One region of the Methylocystis echinoides genome, then DNA from elsewhere that is predicted to be linked to it. Evidence: predicted binding sites of a transcription regulator. Region 1 holds the regulator's gene; each other region holds the start of a gene.
What was found. Region 1 encodes LexA, which represses DNA repair genes until DNA is damaged. Its sites were predicted from a motif close to TGTTCNNNNTGTGTTCNG; they were not measured.
Positions count from the first base shown of each region.

Region 2: RVU70_RS06170 (ATP-dependent helicase) is a predicted target of LexA. The motif match lies at 1,796-1,813, and genes of this name have one in related genera.
Region 3: RVU70_RS14065 (YifB family Mg chelatase-like AAA ATPase) is a predicted target of LexA. The motif match lies at 2,832-2,849, and genes of this name have one in related genera.
Region 4: recA (recombinase RecA) is a predicted target of LexA. The motif match lies at 1,870-1,887, and genes of this name have one in related genera.

Region 1 covers NZ_CP156084.1:2,628,791-2,633,560, reverse strand. The annotation lists gene RVU70_RS12830 (ComEC/Rec2 family competence protein) at 2-2,257, shown strand; gene lexA (transcriptional repressor LexA) at 2,376-3,086, opposite strand; gene RVU70_RS12820 (murein L,D-transpeptidase family protein) at 3,551-4,720, opposite strand.
Region 2 covers NZ_CP156084.1:1,273,421-1,278,190, forward strand. The annotation lists gene RVU70_RS06160 (M15 family metallopeptidase) at 367-795, shown strand; gene RVU70_RS06165 (SAM-dependent methyltransferase) at 872-1,663, opposite strand; gene RVU70_RS06170 (ATP-dependent helicase) at 1,834-3,927, shown strand; gene RVU70_RS06175 (hypothetical protein) at 3,982-4,509, opposite strand; gene RVU70_RS06180 (GNAT family N-acetyltransferase) at 4,605-4,770, opposite strand, start outside.
Region 3 covers NZ_CP156084.1:2,865,843-2,870,612, reverse strand. The annotation lists gene RVU70_RS14070 (ATP-binding protein) at 1-1,230, opposite strand, end outside; gene RVU70_RS14065 (YifB family Mg chelatase-like AAA ATPase) at 1,227-2,765, opposite strand; gene RVU70_RS14060 (lytic murein transglycosylase) at 2,936-3,730, shown strand; gene RVU70_RS14055 (hypothetical protein) at 3,784-4,572, opposite strand.
Region 4 covers NZ_CP156084.1:1,171,439-1,176,208, reverse strand. The annotation lists gene alaS (alanine--tRNA ligase) at 1-500, opposite strand, end outside; gene recA (recombinase RecA) at 720-1,787, opposite strand; gene RVU70_RS05615 (class I SAM-dependent methyltransferase) at 1,927-2,691, opposite strand; gene RVU70_RS05610 (pirin family protein) at 2,774-3,478, opposite strand; gene RVU70_RS05605 (PQQ-dependent sugar dehydrogenase) at 3,542-4,738, opposite strand.

The DNA.
Region 1 (4,770 bases):
GATGAGCGAGGCGCGGGCGGCTGAACATCGGGAGCTTGGCGGGCGAGCGCTGTCACTTGCGCCGTGGCTCGACCGGCTCGCCGCGGCGCTGCGGGACGCCTATGCCGAAGAGACGGAGCTCAGACGGCCGTTTCTGTGGCGCGCCGTCGCGGGCATCGCGGGCGTCGTCTTCTATTTCAGCGCTAATCGCGAGCCTTCGCTCGCTCTCTGCTTCGGCGCGCTCGCCGTCTTCGCTCTTCTCGCCGTCGTCACGCGCCGCCGCCATGCGCGCGCCCATGCGCTCTTCCTTGCCCTTGCCTGCGTCGCCGCGGGGTTCGGTTCCGGCGCATGGCGCACGGCGCGCGTCGCCGCGCCCGTCGTGCCGCGAATCGGCGTGGGGGAACTGACGGGCTTCGTCGAGGAGCTGGACCTGCGCCCGACCGGGGCGCGCTTCGTTCTGCGCGTCGCCAGCGCCGAAGGCCTGCCGGGCGACGTCGTCCCGGCGCGCGTGCGCCTCACCACGCGCGGAACGCCGCGCTTCGCCGCCGGCGACTTCGTGGGCCTCAAGGCGCGCCTGATGCCGCCCGCCCGCGCGGCGCTGCCCGGCGGGTATGATTTCGCCCGCGACGCCTATTTCGCGCGGTTAGGGGGAGTCGGCAGCGCGCTCGGCCGCGTCGAGACCTTGCCGCCTCCCGACCCCGCGCCAGCGTCGCTGCGCTTCTTCGCCGCGGTGGACCGTGTCCGCAACGACCTCGCGCTGCGCATTTATAAGATCATCGGCGACGACGCCGGCGCCATTGCGGCGGCGATGGTGACCGGCAAACGCGATTTCCTGTCCGAGCACGCCAAGGACCTGATCCGTCGAGCCGGAATTTTTCATATCGTCACAATTTCAGGCATGCAGATGACGCTCGTCGCCGGCATCTTCTTCGTCGGCTTTCGTCGCCTGCTCGCCGCGTCGCAGACGCTCGCGCTCAATTACCCCATTAAGAAGTGGGCGGCGGCGCTCGCCATGGTCGGAGCCGTTCTCTACGACATCGGCACGGGCTCGCGCGTCGGCACGGAGCGCGCGCTCGTCATGACGCTGATCATGCTCGCGGCCGTTCTCGTCGATCGTCCGTCGCTTTCGATGCGCAATCTCGCGCTCGCCGTCTTCTTTGTCGTCGCCTTCGAGCCTGAGGCGATCCTGGGCGCGAGCTTCCAGCTTTCCTTCGCCGCGGTCGCGGCGCTCATCGCCGTCTATGAATGGCGCGGCGCGGCACTGGCGCGAAGCCATGCGAAGCGTCGGATTATCTCCACCCCGGGCCGCTTTTCGGAATGGCGGGAGGCCCTCCTCGATCGTCTGCTGCACGGGCCCGGCGCGCCGCTCGTCGCAACGCTCTGCGCGACGTCCGCCACCGCCTCCTTCATGGCCTATGATTTCCACGAACTCAGCCCCTATGTGCTGATCGGCAATCCGCTGACTCTGGCCATTATCGAATTCTTCGCCGTGCCCTGCGCGCTGCTCGGCGCGACGCTGTACCCTTTTGGCCTCGACGGCCTCATTTGGCGCTGGCTCGAGATGGGCATTCATCTCGTCACCTGGCTCGCCGGGCTCATCGCCAGCGCGCCGGGGGCCAGCCTGCAGGTGAAGGCTTTTGCGCCCTGGGCGATCGTCTTTCTCGCCCTCGCCGTCCTCTCCGCCGTGCTGTGGCGGACATGGGCGCTGCGTGCGAGCGCCATTCCCTTGGCCCTCATCGGGCTCATCGGCGCAAAGAGCGGCGCAGGCTTCGATCTGGCGGTGGCGGCGACGGGAGACGCCGCAGCGATCCGCCTGCCTTCGGGCGAACTGGCGCTGCTCGGCAAGAAACCCGGCGCCTTCGCCGCTGAACAATGGCTGCGCGCCGACGCCGACGGCCGCGCGGCCGTTGAGGCGAGAGGCGGGATCGCCTGCGACGATTACGGCTGCGTCGGCCGTCTCGTGGACGGGCGCTTCGTGGCGCTCGTTTCCGCGCGCGCGGCTTTCCTCGAAGATTGCGCTCGGGCGGCGATCGTCGTCACGCCGCTGCGGGCGCCGGAAGGTTGCGCCGCGCCGCTCATTATCGACCGGATCAGGCTCGCTGATACAGGCGCGGTCTCGTTGCGCTTCCCGAAGGAAGGCGGCGCCCTGTGGACGACGGCGCGCGGCGTCGACGAGGATCGCCCGTGGTCTCCTCGCCCGCAGCAAACGGTCAAACTCGCCGCCGCGCCCGAGGATGAGGAGAGCGACGAGGCGGAGCTAGCGGAATCGATGGAGTGAAGCGACTCGCGGCTATGGCGCGGTTTTCGATCTCCTCGCCGCTTGCGATGCGTAGTTATGTGCGAGCCGGGAAAGCCTCGGCCCATGGCAAGCTCCCGCGCACGCGATGCCGCTCCGGTCAATATTTTCGCAGCAGGCTCACGAGCTTCCCCTGGATTCGCACCTTGTCGGGTCCAAAGATCCGGGTCTCATAGGCGGGGTTGGCCGCCTCCAGCGCGATGGAGGCGCCGCGTTTGCGCAGGCGCTTCAGCGTCGCTTCTTCATCCTCGATCAGCGCCACGACAATGTCGCCGGTGTCGGCGTGGTCCTGCTTCTTGATGATGACCGTGTCGCCGTCGAGAATGCCGGCCTCGATCATCGAGTCGCCGCGCACTTCGAGCGCGAAATGTTCCCCATTGGACAGCATGTCAGGCGGAAGGCTGATCGTATGGCTGCGGCTCTGGATCGCTGAAATCGGCGTGCCCGCGGCAATGCGGCCCATGACTGGGATGGCGACCGGCTGATTCCCCTCCTCCTCACGCTCGGCAAGGGGGCGCACGCGGCCGAGATTGCCTTGAATCACCGATGGGGCGAATTTGCCTCCGCGGGCGCCGCCCCCGCTCCGCGGCGTCGCGGACTCCGGCAGGCGCAGCACCTCGAGCGCGCGGGCGCGGTTGGGCAGGCGGCGAATGAAGCCGCGCTCCTCGAGCGCCAGAATGAGCCGATGGATGCCGGATTTGGACCGGAGGTCGAGCGCGTCCTTCATCTCGTCAAAAGACGGCGGGACGCCCGTTTCTTTCAACCGCTCGTGAATGAAACGGAGCAGATCACTCTGCTTTCTCGTCAGCATGAAACGCCCCTGTCCGCGGAAGAACCGCCCGCGCGTCGACCGATCAAGGTCCCGGCCCCGCGCTACAAACAAATCATGAACACCTTAGACGTTCTCTTTGCGTTCCGCAAGCACAAATGGGGGAGGAGCGCGCGAAGACCCCGCCGCTGTTGGAGCGGATTTTGCTAAATTCCGAGCGCGTAAATCGCGTCGGCGCGGTCCTTTCCAGCATGGCGGGGAGGCCTCGGCGGGCGAAGGGGCGCGGAGCCGTCGACCTTTCCTTGAACGCGCCGCCGGCAAAGCCTATGTTGGACGAGCGACGGTCCTAAATCGGGTGGCAGGCGCTTCAAGTTTGTGGAGGGGTGCTCGTCCTCCCCGTCGCACGCCCCGCTCCTTCGCGCCATCGTCCTGGCGTCGCCTGGCGCCGTGCCCGGACAGCTGTCACGGGCGGACTTCTGTCACGGCAGGGCGCCGGGGCCGCCCCACTATTTCTTCAGCTTCAGGGCGCGCTTGATGGATGACGTCGGTCCGTCCTCGGCCGTCGCCGCGAGCGCCGACATCTCCCGGCGCGTGTCCGCCGATAGCGCCCGCGCAACGCTCGTCGTCTCCGTCGGGCGGGTCGGCGCCGCGGCCTTGGCCGCCGCCATGGTCACGACAGGCGACTTCGACGCGATCTGAGCGGCTTTGCCGCGCCCCGCCTTGTCGTCGAGCGCAATCTCTTCCGGCGGCGCGACTGCCTCCGGGCGGCTCGTTTCGGCGACCTTGGAGAGGAAGCTCGGATGCATGCCGCCATCCTGATAGACGACGCGCACCGGCTTTACGCTTTGCGACAGCTCGGCAATTTTCTCCTCGTCCTTGGCGGACTTGGCCGAGACGCTCGCCACGATCTCGGGGTCCTGCTTCAAGGGCGGACAGGCCGCGAGCGGGTCCATGCGGCCGTCCGCCGCGGCGTTGAAGACATAGCGGCGGCCGCAGAAGGCGACCTCCGGCTCCATCTTCGTCACCTCGAAGTGATCGCTGCCTTCCTTGAGGTTCCTCCAAAAGCCGATATTCGAATCGAGGCGGTGCTTGGCCAGATTTTCGGCCGTCATGCGGAAGGGAAGGGACTGCATCTGAATGGACTGCTGGCCGCCCTCGAAGGACGCGCGGGCGATGGCGTAGATCTCGGCGATTTGCGCGTCGGTCATGGAGAAGCAGCCGGCCGAGGAGCAGGCGCCGTGCACCATGATCGTGCCGCCCGTATGGCCGAGCGCCTTGTCGAGCTGGTTGGGGTAGCCGACGTTGAAGGACAGGTAATAGGAGGAGTTCGGATTCATCTGCGCCGGGGTGATGGAATAGAAGCCCTCCGGCACCTGACGATCGCCCTCCCGCGTCTTCGGCCCCAGCTGGCCCGACCAGCGGCACATGGGGAAGGTTTTGAGGTGGACGTATTTGCCGTCCGACCCCATTTTCCAGATCTCGAGCTCAGCCTCTTTCTTATAGGCGCGAATCAGCATCGGCGCGTCCTTGCTGGTGCCGAGCTTCTCCATCAAGGCGACCGTCTCGCGCGGAACCGGCGCAAGCGAGCGATGCGACAGGCCGCTGTCGTTGCAGGCGGCGAGGGACAGCGCGGCGAAAGCGACGGCCGCGGCCGGCTTCAAGACCCGAAATGTCATGCGCTCAAGCTCCCCTCTCGCGTCCCGGCCCGCCGGTCACGCCGAACGGA
Region 2 (4,770 bases), 1.4 Mb from region 1:
TATTCGACCCGAAACTGTGCGCTGTGGGCATGTCTTGTGGAAGCCTCGCAGCGGCGCAGCGTGAATTAATGTGGCGCGTGCGAGCGGTGTTTGACAGATTCCAAGCGAAGGAAAGATCGCGACATGTGGCTATGGAATGAAAAGGCGCCGACAACAGCCGTCTTGCTTGCGGCGCTAGCAATGTCGGCCTCCTTCGCAACACAAGCCCAAACGCCACAGGCGAGCTATGGCCCGATACCCGACCATGTATGGAGCTATATGCAGGGCCGGTCCTGGCGGCCAGACCTGCCCTGCGCCCAGCGTGGGGATCTCGTGCTGATGCGCATTCCTTACCGGAATTTTCACGGGGAGACGCAAACGGGCGAAATGGTCGTGGCGCGCAAAGTCGCTGCGCAGGTCGCCGAAATCTTCGCGGAAATTTACAGAAACGGCAAGTTCCGCATCTTCCAAATGCGTCTCATAGACGACTTCGACGCTGATGACGACAAGTCGATCGCGGCGAACAACACGAGCGGCTTCAATTGCCGGCTGACCGATCACGGCGGGCTTTCGAAGCATGCGCTCGGCCTCGCGATCGATATCAACCCGGTACAAAACCCCTACCGAGAGGGAAGCTTAACCGCCCCAGAGGCTGGCAGGGCTTACGACCAGCCAGACGAGCGGCGCAGCGACATTTTGGGGATCATAACCGAAGGCGACGTCGTTACCCGGGCCTTTGGGCGACGCGGGTGGTCATGGGGCGGCAGATGGAAACACACGGTCGACTACCAGCATTTTTCCTTTGGCGGCCATTGACTAGCCGTCGAGGCGCGAGCGCTCGTTTTTGTTATATTTAGAGCCGGCGATTGATCGCCCTTTCGCACTTTGCGCCTTATCCCGCTGCTTGATTCTGCGCCGTGCAAACAGCGTAGTAATCATAGAGAGGCGACGTCAATTCGCGGCCGGGCCAGTAAGCCCGATGGAGATCGGCTAGGGTGGCGGTCTCGATCACCCTGAACCCGCAGGAGGCTCCGAGCGCCTCGGGATCGTTGATCCCATAGGTCCAAGGCGCTCCCATCGCCGCAAAACGTTGGACCACATTCGCTATCTCCGGGTCGCCCGTCCTGCCTTCAATCACCGCCTCGGCCAAATAATCAAAGGAGATCGTGCAATTTTGAATGTCGCGCGCAAGGGCGGCAAGGACTTGCCGGACCGATTGGTCGCTCAGATACATGCTGTTTCCCTCCCATATGACAAAAGTGGAAAGGGCGACGTTGAAGTCACGGCATGTCAGCCGATCGATGATCGAGCCAGTCAGGTAGTCGCCGCTTATGAATGTCGTATTCGGGTCGATGTTACGCTCTTCGAGCCTGGCTTTCTTGAAGGCCTGGATCCCAGGGGCGTCGATTTCGAAGAAGACGACGCCGGGCGCCGCCATCCTCTGCGGCCTTGTGTCGAGGCCGGCGCCCAGGATCACCACCTGGCGGCATCCCTGTCGCAATTGTTGATCGAGCTTATCGTCGAAATATCGCGTTCTAAGCCTCACATTGTTCCTTATCGGGGGGAAAGACCGAGAAATATTCGCTGCCGCCTTTTTTGATTCCTCGTCGAGAAACAGGCCGACGAACCGGTCATGATAAAGCGGATGCGGTTCCCCGTTCTCTTCATTGCGGAATTCCGCCACGACAAAGGCCGTGCCTTCGACAGTGTGAATCTGGGTCATCCCGGGCCCTTTCAATTCGACTCGCGAAGGATCGCGCCGGGGCGCCGACCTCTTCAAGCCATAGCGTAGCAATGAGCAGCGCGCCGTCTTATTGCGAACAAAACAAGAAAAGACACAAAATGCTCCTGCAAATGGGTGATTCGCACTTGTCTCACGGCCTTCTCGACAAACTCAATAGCGAACAGCGGCGCGCCGTCGAGCACGGGCTGGAGGCGCAGGGCAGGATCGACTGCCCGCCCCTGCTCGTCATCGCGGGCGCTGGCTCGGGGAAGACCAATACGCTCGCCCATCGCGTCGCCCATCTCGTCGCCAATGGCGCGGATCCGCGCCGCATTCTGTTGCTGACTTTTTCGCGCAGAGCGGCAATGGAGATGACGCGGCGCGTCGAGCGAATTTGCGGCGATGCGCTCGCCTCGAAGGGACGAGCCAGGGAAGCAAAGGGAGCGATCCTGCCTTGGGCCGGCACTTTCCACGGCGTCGCCGCTCGGCTGCTGCGGGAATATGCGCTCCAGATTGGGCTCGATCCATGTTTCACCATCCATGATCGAGAGGATTCAGCCGATCTCATTAATTTGGTTCGTCACGAGCTTGGCTTTTCGAAGACCGAACGGCGTTTCCCGACCAAGGGAACGTGCCTTTCCATTTACTCGCGATGCGTCAACGCCGAATCCGACATCGACGCCGTCCTGACGACGTCTTTTCCCTGGTGCGCAGGTTGGCGCGAGGAGTTGAAGCGGCTTTTCGAAGCCTATGTCGAGGCAAAGCAGGCTCAGAACGTGCTCGACTACGACGATTTGCTGCTCTACTGGGCCGAGATGACGAACGACCCCGTTCTCGCGGCCGAGATGGGCAGGCGCTTCGATCACATTCTGGTCGATGAATATCAAGACACCAACGCCGTTCAGTCGTCTATTCTTCTCGCCTTGAAGCCCGACGGACGCGGGGTGACGGTCGTCGGCGACGACGCGCAGTCGATCTATTCGTTCCGCGCGGCGACGGTTCGCAACATTCTCGATTTCCCCGCGCGCTTCGATCCGCCGGCCAAAATCGTCACTTTGGAACGCAATTATCGCTCGACGCAGCCGATACTGGCGGCGGCAAACGCCGTTATCGACCTTGCGCGCGAACGCTTTGCCAAGAACCTTTGGACCGAACGGAATTCTGGCGGACGGCCATTGCTTGTCGCGGTTGGCGACGAAGCCGATCAGGCCCGATACGTCGTCGAGCGGGTCCTCGACAATCGGGAGGCTGGCGCCGCCTTGAAGCAGCAGGCGGTGCTGTTTCGGACATCGCATCACAGCGGGCCGCTGGAAGTGGAGCTGACGCGCCGGAACATTCCCTTCGTCAAATTCGGCGGGCTGAAATTCTTGGACGCGGCCCATGTCAAGGATCTGCTCGCGCTGCTGCGCTTCGTCGAGAACCCGCGCGATCGCGTCGCAGGCTTTCGCTTGATGCAGCTCCTGCCCGGCATGGGGCCAAGCACGGCGACGCGACTTCTCGACGGCATGAAGGAAGATGCGGATCCGCTGGCGGCGCTCGCGGCCGTGGCCGCGCCCGCGCGCGTCGGCGCCGACTGGCCCCTGTTCCTGGCTTTGATCGACCATCTCAAAGCCGGCGCGGCGGGTTGGCCGGCTGAAATCGGATATTGCCGGGAGTGGTACGAGCGGCAGCTCGACCGCATCTATGACGACGCGGCGACGCGGCGCGCCGATCTGGTCCAGCTCGAGCAGATTGCGAGCGGCTACCCGTCGCGGGAGCGCTTTCTGACCGAATTGACGCTCGACCCGCCGGACGCGACGAGCGACGAAGCCGGGCCGCCCCATCTCGACGAAGACTTCCTTATCCTCTCGACGATCCATTCAGCCAAGGGGCGGGAGTGGAAATCAGTTTTTCTCCTCAACGTGGTCGACGGCTGCATTCCGTCGGATCTCGCGACAGGCGCGTCGGCGGAAATCGAGGAGGAGCGCCGCCTGCTCTACGTCGCCATGACCAGAGCGAAAGACGATCTTCACCTCGTCGTCCCGCAACGATTCTATACGCACGGCCAACACCCGCGCGGGGATCGCCATGTCTATGCGTCTCGCACGCGTTTCATAACAGAAGAGATTCTGCCTTTGCTAGAAGTCGTGTCCTGGCCGACGCCCACGACACAAGCCGCCGAGGCGAGGTCCGCGCGGAGCGTAAGAATAGACGTCGGCGCAAAAATGCGCGGCATGTGGCGGTGAAGGATCGCTGCGTGGAAGCTGCACAATAGCGGTTGCGGCTCTCTCTCCTGGCGATCAGGGCATCGTCCATTCTTGCAGAAGCTTTTCGGTTTTCACGATGCGAGCAAAGCAGGAAAGGGGCATAAGCGAATTGGAGCGCGACGCCGAGATTTCGTCGACATCGGCCGCACCTAGGGGCACGGCGTCGCTGACGACAATCATGGGATGTCCCGTCAGAAAGCTGTCGATCGCCGTCTCCATGACAAGGCCTTCCAGATCATCGCTAACCAGAATGAGCAACGGTCCGCCGAGATCTTCGAAGAACCTGTTGAAGCGCGAACTGCGAAACAGCGACTGCCCCTGTGGCTGAAAGACGAGATCGCCCGGGCGGGGCCTGACCAGCGGATCGGAATATTCGTGACAGTCGTTCCGCGAAGCCCAGCAGCTTCCGAGCGTCGCCGGGGCGTCGAACTGCGCGCGCGCGCATTCCTGGACGTCTTGGGCCGCCAGCGAGGCATGTTCGACGAACATGAGGGGCAATTCGGCGTTCTCCCACTTCTCAATCAGCGTTACGCCATTTGCTTCGAGCTTGCTCGGCTGCAAGGCCCTCCCGGTTTTTCGCGGGAGGGCCGGACGGTTGGCGATAAAAATCAAAAGAGCTCGCATTGAATGACCGGTCCAAATGTCTCTATGAAAATTCATTGTCGCTTTCCGGATGAAACCCGCCCCGAGACCACATTATCCGTCGTCGGATGCAGGGGACGATGGGCGGAGAGCTCCAAAATGCCGGGACGCTCCCAGTCTCCTTCGGGTCGAAGGATCACCATCGGATCGCTGCCGATCGAAATGGCGTCCGGCAAGGGT
Region 3 (4,770 bases), 240 kb from region 1:
TTGGCGAACCGTGGCGCGCGCCAGTCGCGCCGCCAGGGAAGCGCGACGCACCGGCTTGACCAGCCAGCCGTCGAAATCACGCAGCGCCGCTTCGCCGAAAGCGCGCCGCTCCAATGGCGAGAAGAGCAGGAAAAGCCGGCCCGCGCCTGCGGCGCGCGCCGCCCTGGCGAGACTGGCGACCGAGTCCGCCCCGAGCGCACAATCGATGATCACGGCGTCGAAAGGTTCCTTTTTCGACAGGCGCAGGCCTGCGTCGGGCGCCGTGGCGACGGTCGCTGAGGCGCCCGACGCCTGGAGCGTCTCGGCGATATAGGGCGCCTCGAACCGGCTTCCGCCCACGATCAGCGCGCTTTGGCCCTGCAAGGGGCGCGAGGCCCCGGTTGCGAGACCGAGGCGCGGCGCCGGCAAGGCGACCGAGAAGGTCGACCCCTCGCTCGACGATTTTGCAAGGAGAAGGGAGCCGCCCATCAGCGCGACGAGCCGCCGTGAGATCGCGAGGCCGAGCCCGGTTCCGCCCTGCCGGCGCGTCGCGGAGGGATCCACCTGCGTGAAATCCTCGAAGATGGCCTCCCGCGCCGCCGCGGGCACGCCCGGGCCCGTGTCGCGCACGTCGATCCGCAGCGTCTCGCCGTCGCGCCACAGCCGCACGCCGACGCCGCCTCGCTCGGTGTAATTCACGGCGTTGCCGACAAGATTGATCAGAACCTGACGCAAACGCGCCGGATCGCCCGTGATCTCGCGCGGGGCATCGGGCGCGACGACGCTCGCGATTTCCAGTCCCTTCGCCTGGGCGCGTGGGGCCAGTAATTCGACGACGCTTTCGACGAGCCCGGCGGGCGCGAAGCTGTCGCGACGCAAGGCGACCCTGCCGGCCTCCAATTTCGAATAATCGAGAATGTCGTCGATCAGTTGAGCGAGCGCCCTGCTCGAGTCGCCGATCGCTTCGACGTAACTCGCCTGCTCGGCGTCGAGCCGGGTCATGCCGAGGAGCTGGGCCAACCCCATGACGCCGTTGAGCGGCGTCCGGATTTCATGACTTACGACCGCAAGAAAGCGCGACTTGGCGACAGTCGCCGCCTCCGCCTTCCTGCGCGCCGCCGCCGCCGCGCGCAACTCCGCGACTTCGATGTCGAGCGCGACGCTGCGCCGATGGGCGCGGAAAGCCACGAACGCGGCGGCCGTCAACAGGACGCCGGCACTGAAGAGGAGAAGGAGGGCCAAAGCGGTCACGCCGCGATTCGTCCCGACGAGAGTCCCGAACGATAGGCGAGCGCCTCGGCAAGATGGGGGCGCGACACTTGGTCTGCGCCGTCGAGATCGGCGATCGTGCGGGCGAGTTTCAAGACCCGATGGAAGCCCCGCGCGGTGAGCGCGAAGCGGTCGGAGGCCTCGCGGATGAGCGCCGCCCCCGGGGCGTCCAGCTCGGCGACGCGTTCGATGACCGCGGCCGGCGCGGCGGCGTTGGTCGTAACGCCCGGGAGGCCCAGCGCGTCAAATCGATCTCGCTGTACGGCGCGGGCATGGGCGACGCGCGCGCCCGCCTCTCTCGATCCCTCGGCGGGCGGCGGCAGGACGAGATCGGCGGCGCTGACGGCCGGCACTTCGATCTGCAGGTCGAAGCGGTCGAGCAGCGGACCCGACAGGCGCGCCTGATACTGGGCGACGCAGCGCTCGTTGGGCTGGCGCCGGCAGGCGTAGCCCGGGTCCCGCCCATGCCCGCAGCGGCAGGGGTTCATCGCCGCGACGAGCTGGAAACGAGCCGGATAGACGGCGCGATGATTGACCCGCGAGACGGCGACTTCTCCCGTCTCGAGCGGCTGTCGCAGACTGTCGAGAACCTGCGGCTGGAACTCCGGCAATTCGTCGAGGAATAGAACGCCGTGGTGGGCAAGCGAGATTTCGCCCGGCCGGGCGTGCGTCCCGCCGCCGACGAGCGCCGCCATCGAGGCCGAATGATGCGGGGAGCGAAAGGGCCGCCGATCGGTCAATTCGCCACCGGCGATCTGCCCCGCCACCGAATGGATCATCGAGACTTCGAGCAGCTCGCGGGGGGTGAGCGGCGGCAGGATCGAGGGCAGCCGGGCCGCCAGCATGGACTTTCCCGCGCCCGGCGGACCACTCATCAAAAGATTGTGTCCGCCCGCGGCGGCAATCTCCAGCGCGCGCTTGGCGCTCTCCTGTCCCTTGATGTCGGCAAGGTCCGGCATGTCGACGGCGCGGGCGCGAATGGCGGGCTCCGGGCGCGCCAGGGCCTGGACGCCCTTGACGTGATTGACGAGTTGAATGAGCGAGCGCGGGGCGAGAACGTCCATGTCGCGCGACGCCCAAGCCGCCTCCGGGCCGCATTCCTTCGGACAGATCAGCCCCTGCCCCCGTGCGTTCGCCGCCACCGCCGCCGGCAGGACGCCAGCGACGGGCGTGAGCGTCCCGTCGAGCGCGAGCTCGCCCAGGACCACGAAGCCCTCGAGCGCATCAGAGGGAATCGCGCCGATCGCCGCCATGACGCCCAATGCGATAGGCAGATCGTAATGACTGCCCTCCTTGGGCATGTCGGCCGGCGCCAGATTGACGGTGATGCGCTTGGCGGGCAATGCGAGGCCGGAGGCGATCAGCGCCGCGCGCACGCGCTCCCGCGACTCGGCCACCGCCTTGTCGCCCAGCCCCACGACGTTGAAGACGACGGCCCCAGGCGAAATCTGCACCTGCACATCGACGGGTCGCGCCTCCACCCCTTCGAAGGCGACCGTCGCCACCCGCACCGCCATGACCGCGCGCTCCTGGAACTGTCGAAAGACGATAGCTTGACCTTAGCCTGAGGCTCTCCCCTCGGCAAGAACAATATGCGAACATAAACCAGCCTGTTCGCCGAGCAGTTGCCGCCGGGACAAAATTGGTTAGGCTCGCGGCATGTCGAACGAGCCCCGGAGGAGGCCCGATGAAAAGGTTTTTCTTGAGCGCCGCGGCGCTGGCTTTCGCCGCGGGCGCGGCTGGCGGGGCGGCGCAGGCGGCGCAATGCGGCAATGGCCCGGGCGGCTTTGAAAACTGGAAGCAAAATTTTGCGCAAGAAGCGCAGGGGCGCGTCGGCCAGGCCGGCATCGCCGCATTGATGAACACGCATTACAACGCCGCGACCATTTCGGCCGACCGGGGTCAGAAGAGCTTCCGACTGTCGCTCGACCAGTTCATGTCGAAACGCGGCGCCTCCGCCATCGTCGCGCGCGGCCGTCAGCTGAAGCGCTCTCAGGGGGCGTTATTTTCGTCGATCCAGCAGCGGTACGGCGTGCCGCCGGGACCGCTCATCGCCATCTGGGGCATGGAGACGGGATTTGGCGCAGTGCACGGCAATCAGCACGCGCTCTCGGCCGTCGCGACCCTCGCCTATGACTGCCGCCGTTCAGATTATTTCACCGATCAGCTCTACGCCGCCCTCAAGCTGATCGACAACGGGACGCTGTCCCCGAACGCGCGCGGCTCCATGCACGGCGAGATCGGCCAGACCCAATTCCTGCCGAAGAACATCCTGAACTATGGCGGCGGCGGCAATCTCGACAACGCCGGGGCGGCGCTGGTCGCGACGGCGAATTTCCTGCATGCCCATGGTTGGCGTCCCGGCGCAGGCTATCAGCCCGGGGAACCCAATTTCGAGGCGATTCAGGCCTGGAACGCCGCCTCGGTCTACCAGCGCGCCATCGCCATTATCGGCCGCCAGATCGACGGCGGAGACGACTAAGAAAAAGAGGCGGTCCCGCTGTGTGACCGCCTCGCCTTCCTTAAAGGAGCGCCTTACTCCGCCGCCGTCCTGTATTTATCCGTATCGTCGTGGTCGTCGTCGCCTTTGCCAGCGGCAGCCTCGTCCTTGGGTTCGCCGGCCGCCTCGCCCTCGTCCGGCGCCGGCGCGTCGGGGTCGTCCGGCAGGTCGAACGTCTGCTGAGGCGACTTGAACGCCGCGGCGGCCGTCGAAATTTGCGGCGGCGGAGTCCGGCGGCGATGGATCAGGTAGATCACAAAGGCCGCGATGACTCCCAGACCCATGGTCAGATAGACGGGAAGGTCGCGGAAAAAGGTCCGGTCCACCGAGAAGGGGAAGCGGGACACCCAGCGCTCGCCGTGGTCGCCCGTGACGGTCACGATGCCGACGAAATAGCCGCCCTCTTTGAAGTTGTGCTCGAAATTAACCGTCCCGGTCGGGTAGCTCTTGGGCGGCTGGTAGGCCACGGTGACCGCCTCGAGGTTCTCGCTCTCCTTGTCCTCGCCGCCGACGTCCTTGACGATTCGCAACTCGATTTTCATGTCGCGCAGTTCGTCCTGCTCGGCGTCGAGCACCATGATCATCGGTCCCGTGGAGGGAATGTCCTCGCAGAACTCGTTCTTCGAGGCCTCCGGCAGATAACCGGTGAAGTTCATGGTGTCCGGCCCGATGAACAGGCGGCAGCGCCCCTCGGCCGCACCGAGCCGGCCATGCGCCTGGGCCGGGACCGCCGAAAAACCGGCGACGGCGGCGAGCGCCGCGGCGATTGCCAAGCGCTTGAGGGGCCTCATGTAAAGCAACAAAGTTGAACCGTCGCCACTCATGCTGTCCTCCTGGTCTCCGTGTGACAAGGACACGCGACTCTCAGGATAAATTGGTTGAGCGCCGCCCGTCCGCGGAGCGCGCGACGCCATTTGGTCGATGTTAGCGTATTCCCCTCGTACAGCAAGGGTGCGACAATCGGTCATCTATGCGGCTTTGCAGCATGCCGCGCAGTCGCCGTGGCGGCTCCAGAGGGGCTG
Region 4 (4,770 bases), 1.5 Mb from region 1:
CCCGTGTCGCCCATGCTCCAGAAATTGTCGGAGGAGGCGATGCGGATGATGCGGCTCTCGTGGAAGCCGGCGATCTTCTTCCAAAGGTCATAGGCTTCGTCGTCGTTGTGATAGATGGTGACGAGCAGACGGTCGACGGGGAGCTGGAATTCCCGGGTGATCAGGCCCCAGGCGAGTTCGATCGCGCCTTCCTTGAAGTAATCGCCGAAGGAAAAATTCCCCAGCATTTCAAAAAAAGTGTGGTGGCGCGCGGTGTAACCGACGTTGTCGAGGTCATTGTGCTTGCCGCCGGCGCGCACGCATTTCTGCGCGGAAGCCGCGCGGGCCTGGTGACGCTTCTCGACGCCGGTGAAAACGTTCTTGAACTGGACCATGCCCGCATTGGTGAACATGAGGGTCGGGTCATTGTGCGGGACAAGCGGAGAGGACGCGACTTTCTCGTGGCCGTTACGCACGAAATAGTCGAGGAATGCGGAGCGTATCTGGTTGACGCTGCTCATTTTGCGTCTCTCTGAAGGCGACCGGGCGCGCCCGGTCATATGGTGAAAAACTTTGCCGGGCGGAAGGCCGTCCCGCCGACGGCCCGCGTCGCGATGGGCCGGATGCAAGCCCGCGCGCGCCGCCTGTTGCGGCCGGATATGCCAGTCCGGGAGCGTTTCGGCAATGAAAAAGGCCCGACGGGCGGGCCTTCGATCGGTAAAGTGGAGAAGGGCGCCGGATTACTCGTCGTCGTCGGGTCCGCCGGCGTCGAGAATCTTTTCGGCGATGAGGCCGGCGTTTTCGCGGATCGCCTGCTCGATGCGGCTGGCGGCCTCCGGATTCTGCCGCAGAAAGGCCTTGGCGTTCTCGCGACCCTGGCCGAGCCGCTGGCTGTCGTAGGAAAACCAGGCGCCCGACTTTTCGACGACTCCGGCCTTGACGCCAAGGTCAATGAGCTCGCCGACCTTGGAGACGCCTTCGCCATACATGATGTCGAATTCAACTTGCTTGAACGGGGGCGCGACCTTGTTCTTGACGACCTTGACGCGGGTCTGGTTGCCGATCGTCTCGTCGCGCTCCTTGATCGCGCCGATACGGCGGATGTCGAGACGGACGGAAGCGTAGAACTTCAGCGCATTGCCGCCGGTCGTCGTCTCCGGCGAGCCATACATCACGCCGATCTTCATGCGGATCTGATTGATGAAGATGACGAGCGTGTTGGAGCGCGAGATCGAACCGGTGAGCTTGCGCAGCGCCTGGCTCATCAGCCGCGCCTGCAGCCCCGGCTGCACCTCGCCCATCTCGCCTTCGATCTCGGCGCGCGGCGTCAGCGCAGCGACCGAGTCGACGACGAGCACGTCGACCGCGCCCGAGCGCACCAGCGTGTCGGTGATCTCGAGCGCCTGCTCGCCCGTGTCGGGCTGGGAAATCAAAAGCTCGTCGAGATTGACGCCGAGCTTGCGGGCGTAGACGGGGTCGAGCGCATGTTCGGCGTCGACGAAGGCGCAAACGCCGCCGGCCTTCTGGGCCTCGGCGATGACATGTAGGGTGAGCGTCGTCTTGCCCGAGGATTCGGGGCCATAGATTTCGACCACTCGGCCGCGCGGCAGGCCGCCGACTCCGAGCGCAATGTCGAGGCCGAGCGAGCCCGTGGAAATGGTCTCGATCTCGACGGCCTTCTGATTCTTGCCGAGCCGCATGATCGAGCCCTTGCCGAAGGCGCGCTCGATCTGCGACAGGGCGGCGTCCAGCGCCTTGGTCTTGTCCACGGACGATCCTTCCACGAGGCGGAGATTGGCTTGGCTCACGGCTTGAAATCCTTCTGGCACGAATCGACGGGCGTGGGCAACGTGCTCGAACGCTATTGTGCATGATTTGTTCTAGCCGCCAAGTTCTTTTTTCGTTCTTTTCCCAAGCCTCCGATACCCAAGAGAAGATCGTTTCAACTCAAACGTCTCTGTAACCACAGCGCAAATGCAGCGGAACCCTGAGCGGCGCGGCCGGCGGATCGGCCCGCCACGCGGCGTCCAGCGCCTTATCCACAAGGGCGAGCGGGTCGCGCCCTAGCCGCTCCCGATATTTGCGCACGGCCGACCAGGTCGAGAGGAAGCGGACGAGACCCTTCTTCGAGTCGGCGATCGGCGTCGTGAAGGCGGGGCTCTCGCGCTCGGGGAAGGGAAAGGGCAGGGTGCGGTAGCCGCTGAAGTAATAATGCGACGTCTCTCCCCAGAACGCGCCGAGAATGTCGGTCTTGAGCCGTTCCAGCACGGCGTCGAGCGCTGGGCGGCCGGTCCAGGGCCAGTCATAGGTCCAGGCCGCAAGAACGCCGCCGGGCTTCAGGGCGCGCCGGGCCAGCGGGTAGAATTTGGCGAGGTCGAACCAGTGCAGCGAGCAGGCGCAGGCGATGAGGTCGACGGCGTCAACGAGGCCAGGGTCGTCCTCCGCGGCGGCGAGGCGGTAGTCGATATTGGGCCGTTTCGGCGCCAAGGCCAATTGCCGCGGGTCGCGCTCGGTGGCCAGCACGCGGTCGAAATAGGGCGAGAGCCCCAACGCCGCCTGGCCGCTGCCGGCGCCGCAATCCCAGGCGAGGCCCCGCGCGGGGACGGCTTCGGCGAGCCAGGCGAAAAGCGCCTCGGGATAATCCGGTCGAAACGCTGCATATTCCGCCGCGTTCTCGCCAAAGACCAGCGATTGCTCGTCGTCCGCCTTCACAGCCTCTCCGAAGCCTTGCCGTGGTTGCGCGCGCAGCGACGCAAGCCTGCGCCACGTCGCCGCGAACGTGTGCCTTCATGTCTCACATGCGCATGTTGAAGAGAAGCGCCTCCGCCTCGTTGACCCCCTCGAGGCGCAGTTCATCCGCTTCCGTCACGCCGACGCCGTCGCCGGCGGCGAGCCGCTCGCCATTCACGAGGAGGTCGCCGCGCGCGACCTGCACCCAGGCGCCGCGCCCCGGCGCCAAATGCAGCGTCACATTTTCCCCTGCGCCGAGCCGCGTCGCATAGAGGTCGACGTCGCGATGGAGGGTGAGCGCCCCGTCGCGGCCGTCGCGGGAGGCGATCAGCCGCAACCGCCCGCGCAGCTCCGCCGCGGGGAAGGCCTTCTGCTCATAACCGGGGGCGAGGCCTTCGCGCTCCGGCAAAATCCAGATTTGCAGGAAATGCGCCGGCTCGCGGTCGGAAGCGTTGAATTCGCTGTGGCGCACGCCCGTCCCCGCGGTCATGCGCTGGGCTTCGCCGGGACGCAGAACGCCGCCGCCGCCGGTGCTGTCCTGATGCTCCAGCGCGCCCTCGAGCACATAGGAGATGATCTCCATGTCGCGATGAGGATGCGTCGGAAAGCCGCCGCCCGGCGCGACGCGATCCTCGTTGATCACCCGCAAGGGCCCGAAGCCCATATGCGCCGGATCGTAATAGTCGCCGAAAGAAAAGCTGTGCCGGCTGTCGAGCCAGCCGAGCCGGGCCGCGCCGCGCGCGTCCGCCTTACGGATCGCCATCTGCATGTTTCGATCTCCTGTCCGAGACGAAACATGGTTCCCGCCAAGCCCGGCGCCAATGGCGCCGTTTCAATTGCGGGCGATGGGGCTCGGGCGGTAGCGAATGCGGTAGACGGCGCCGTTCTGGTCGTCGGTGACGAGCAGGGCGCCGTCCGGAGTCTGCGCCACGTCGACCGGCCGGGCGAGATAGGGCGTGACGCCCTTGTTCCAGCCCTCGAGGAAGGGTTCGCTTCGCCCGGCTCTGCCATCGGGCCCAACGGGCGTGAACATCAGCCTTGCGCCGAGCGGCGGCTCGCGGCCGCCGGAGCCATGCTGGGCGGAGAAGATCCCGCCCCGGTATTTCTCGGGAAAAGCCGCGCCCGTGTAGAAGATCATGCCGAGGTCGGCCGCGTGCGGCGCCTCTTCGACTTCCGGAAAGACGACGCCATCCGGCGGCGGCTCGTCGGCATATTCCGGCGTGCGGGCGTGGCCGCCGCCATACCAGGGAAAACCGAAATGCAGGCCGGCGACGGGCGCGCGATTGAGCTCGCCGGGCGGCGTGTCGTCGCCCATTTCGTTCGACTGATTATCGGTAAACCACAGCGCGCCGTCGGCGGGGTTGAAGTCCATGCCGACGGAATTGCGTATGCCGCGTGCGAAGACGTCGCGCGCTGACCCGTCCTTGTTCATCCGAACGACGCCGCCAATGCCGGTTTCGTCGTAGAGCGCCAGCTTTTCTTTCGGCGCAACGTCATAGGGCTGGCCGAGCGACACATAGAGCTTGCCGTCGGGTCCAATGCGGCACATGCGCGAGGTGTGCGCGTCGCTTTCCTCGTCGCTTGGAATGAGCGCGCCTTTTTCGACGACGACCGTCTTCTCGGGCTTGCGCCAATTGTTCTCGGCGTCGGCGAAACGCAGGATCCGGTTGCGCTCGGCGACATAGAGCGACCCTGCGTCGTCGAAGCAGAGGCCGTGCGGCCGATCGAAGTCGACGCCCGACGCGAAGAGGCCGACGGAGGACGCGCCGTCGACGCCAGGCGCCAGCACATAAATGCGGTTGTCGGCGCCCGTGCCGATGAAGATCGCCTTGCCCTGCGGCCCCACCGCGATGCTTCGCGCGCCCGGCGCCCGCGCATAGAGCGAGATGGCGAAGCCGTCCGGGAGGCGCGTCTCCTTCAGCAGGGCGTCGATGTCGCTCGCGCTTTTCGCGTGCGGCGCGGGGTTGGAAAATCGCGCGAGCGCGACCGCGCAAAGGAGGGCGAAAGAGGCGTAGGACATCGGCCGCATGGCTTCCTCCAGGAAGCTCATGAAAATCGTGG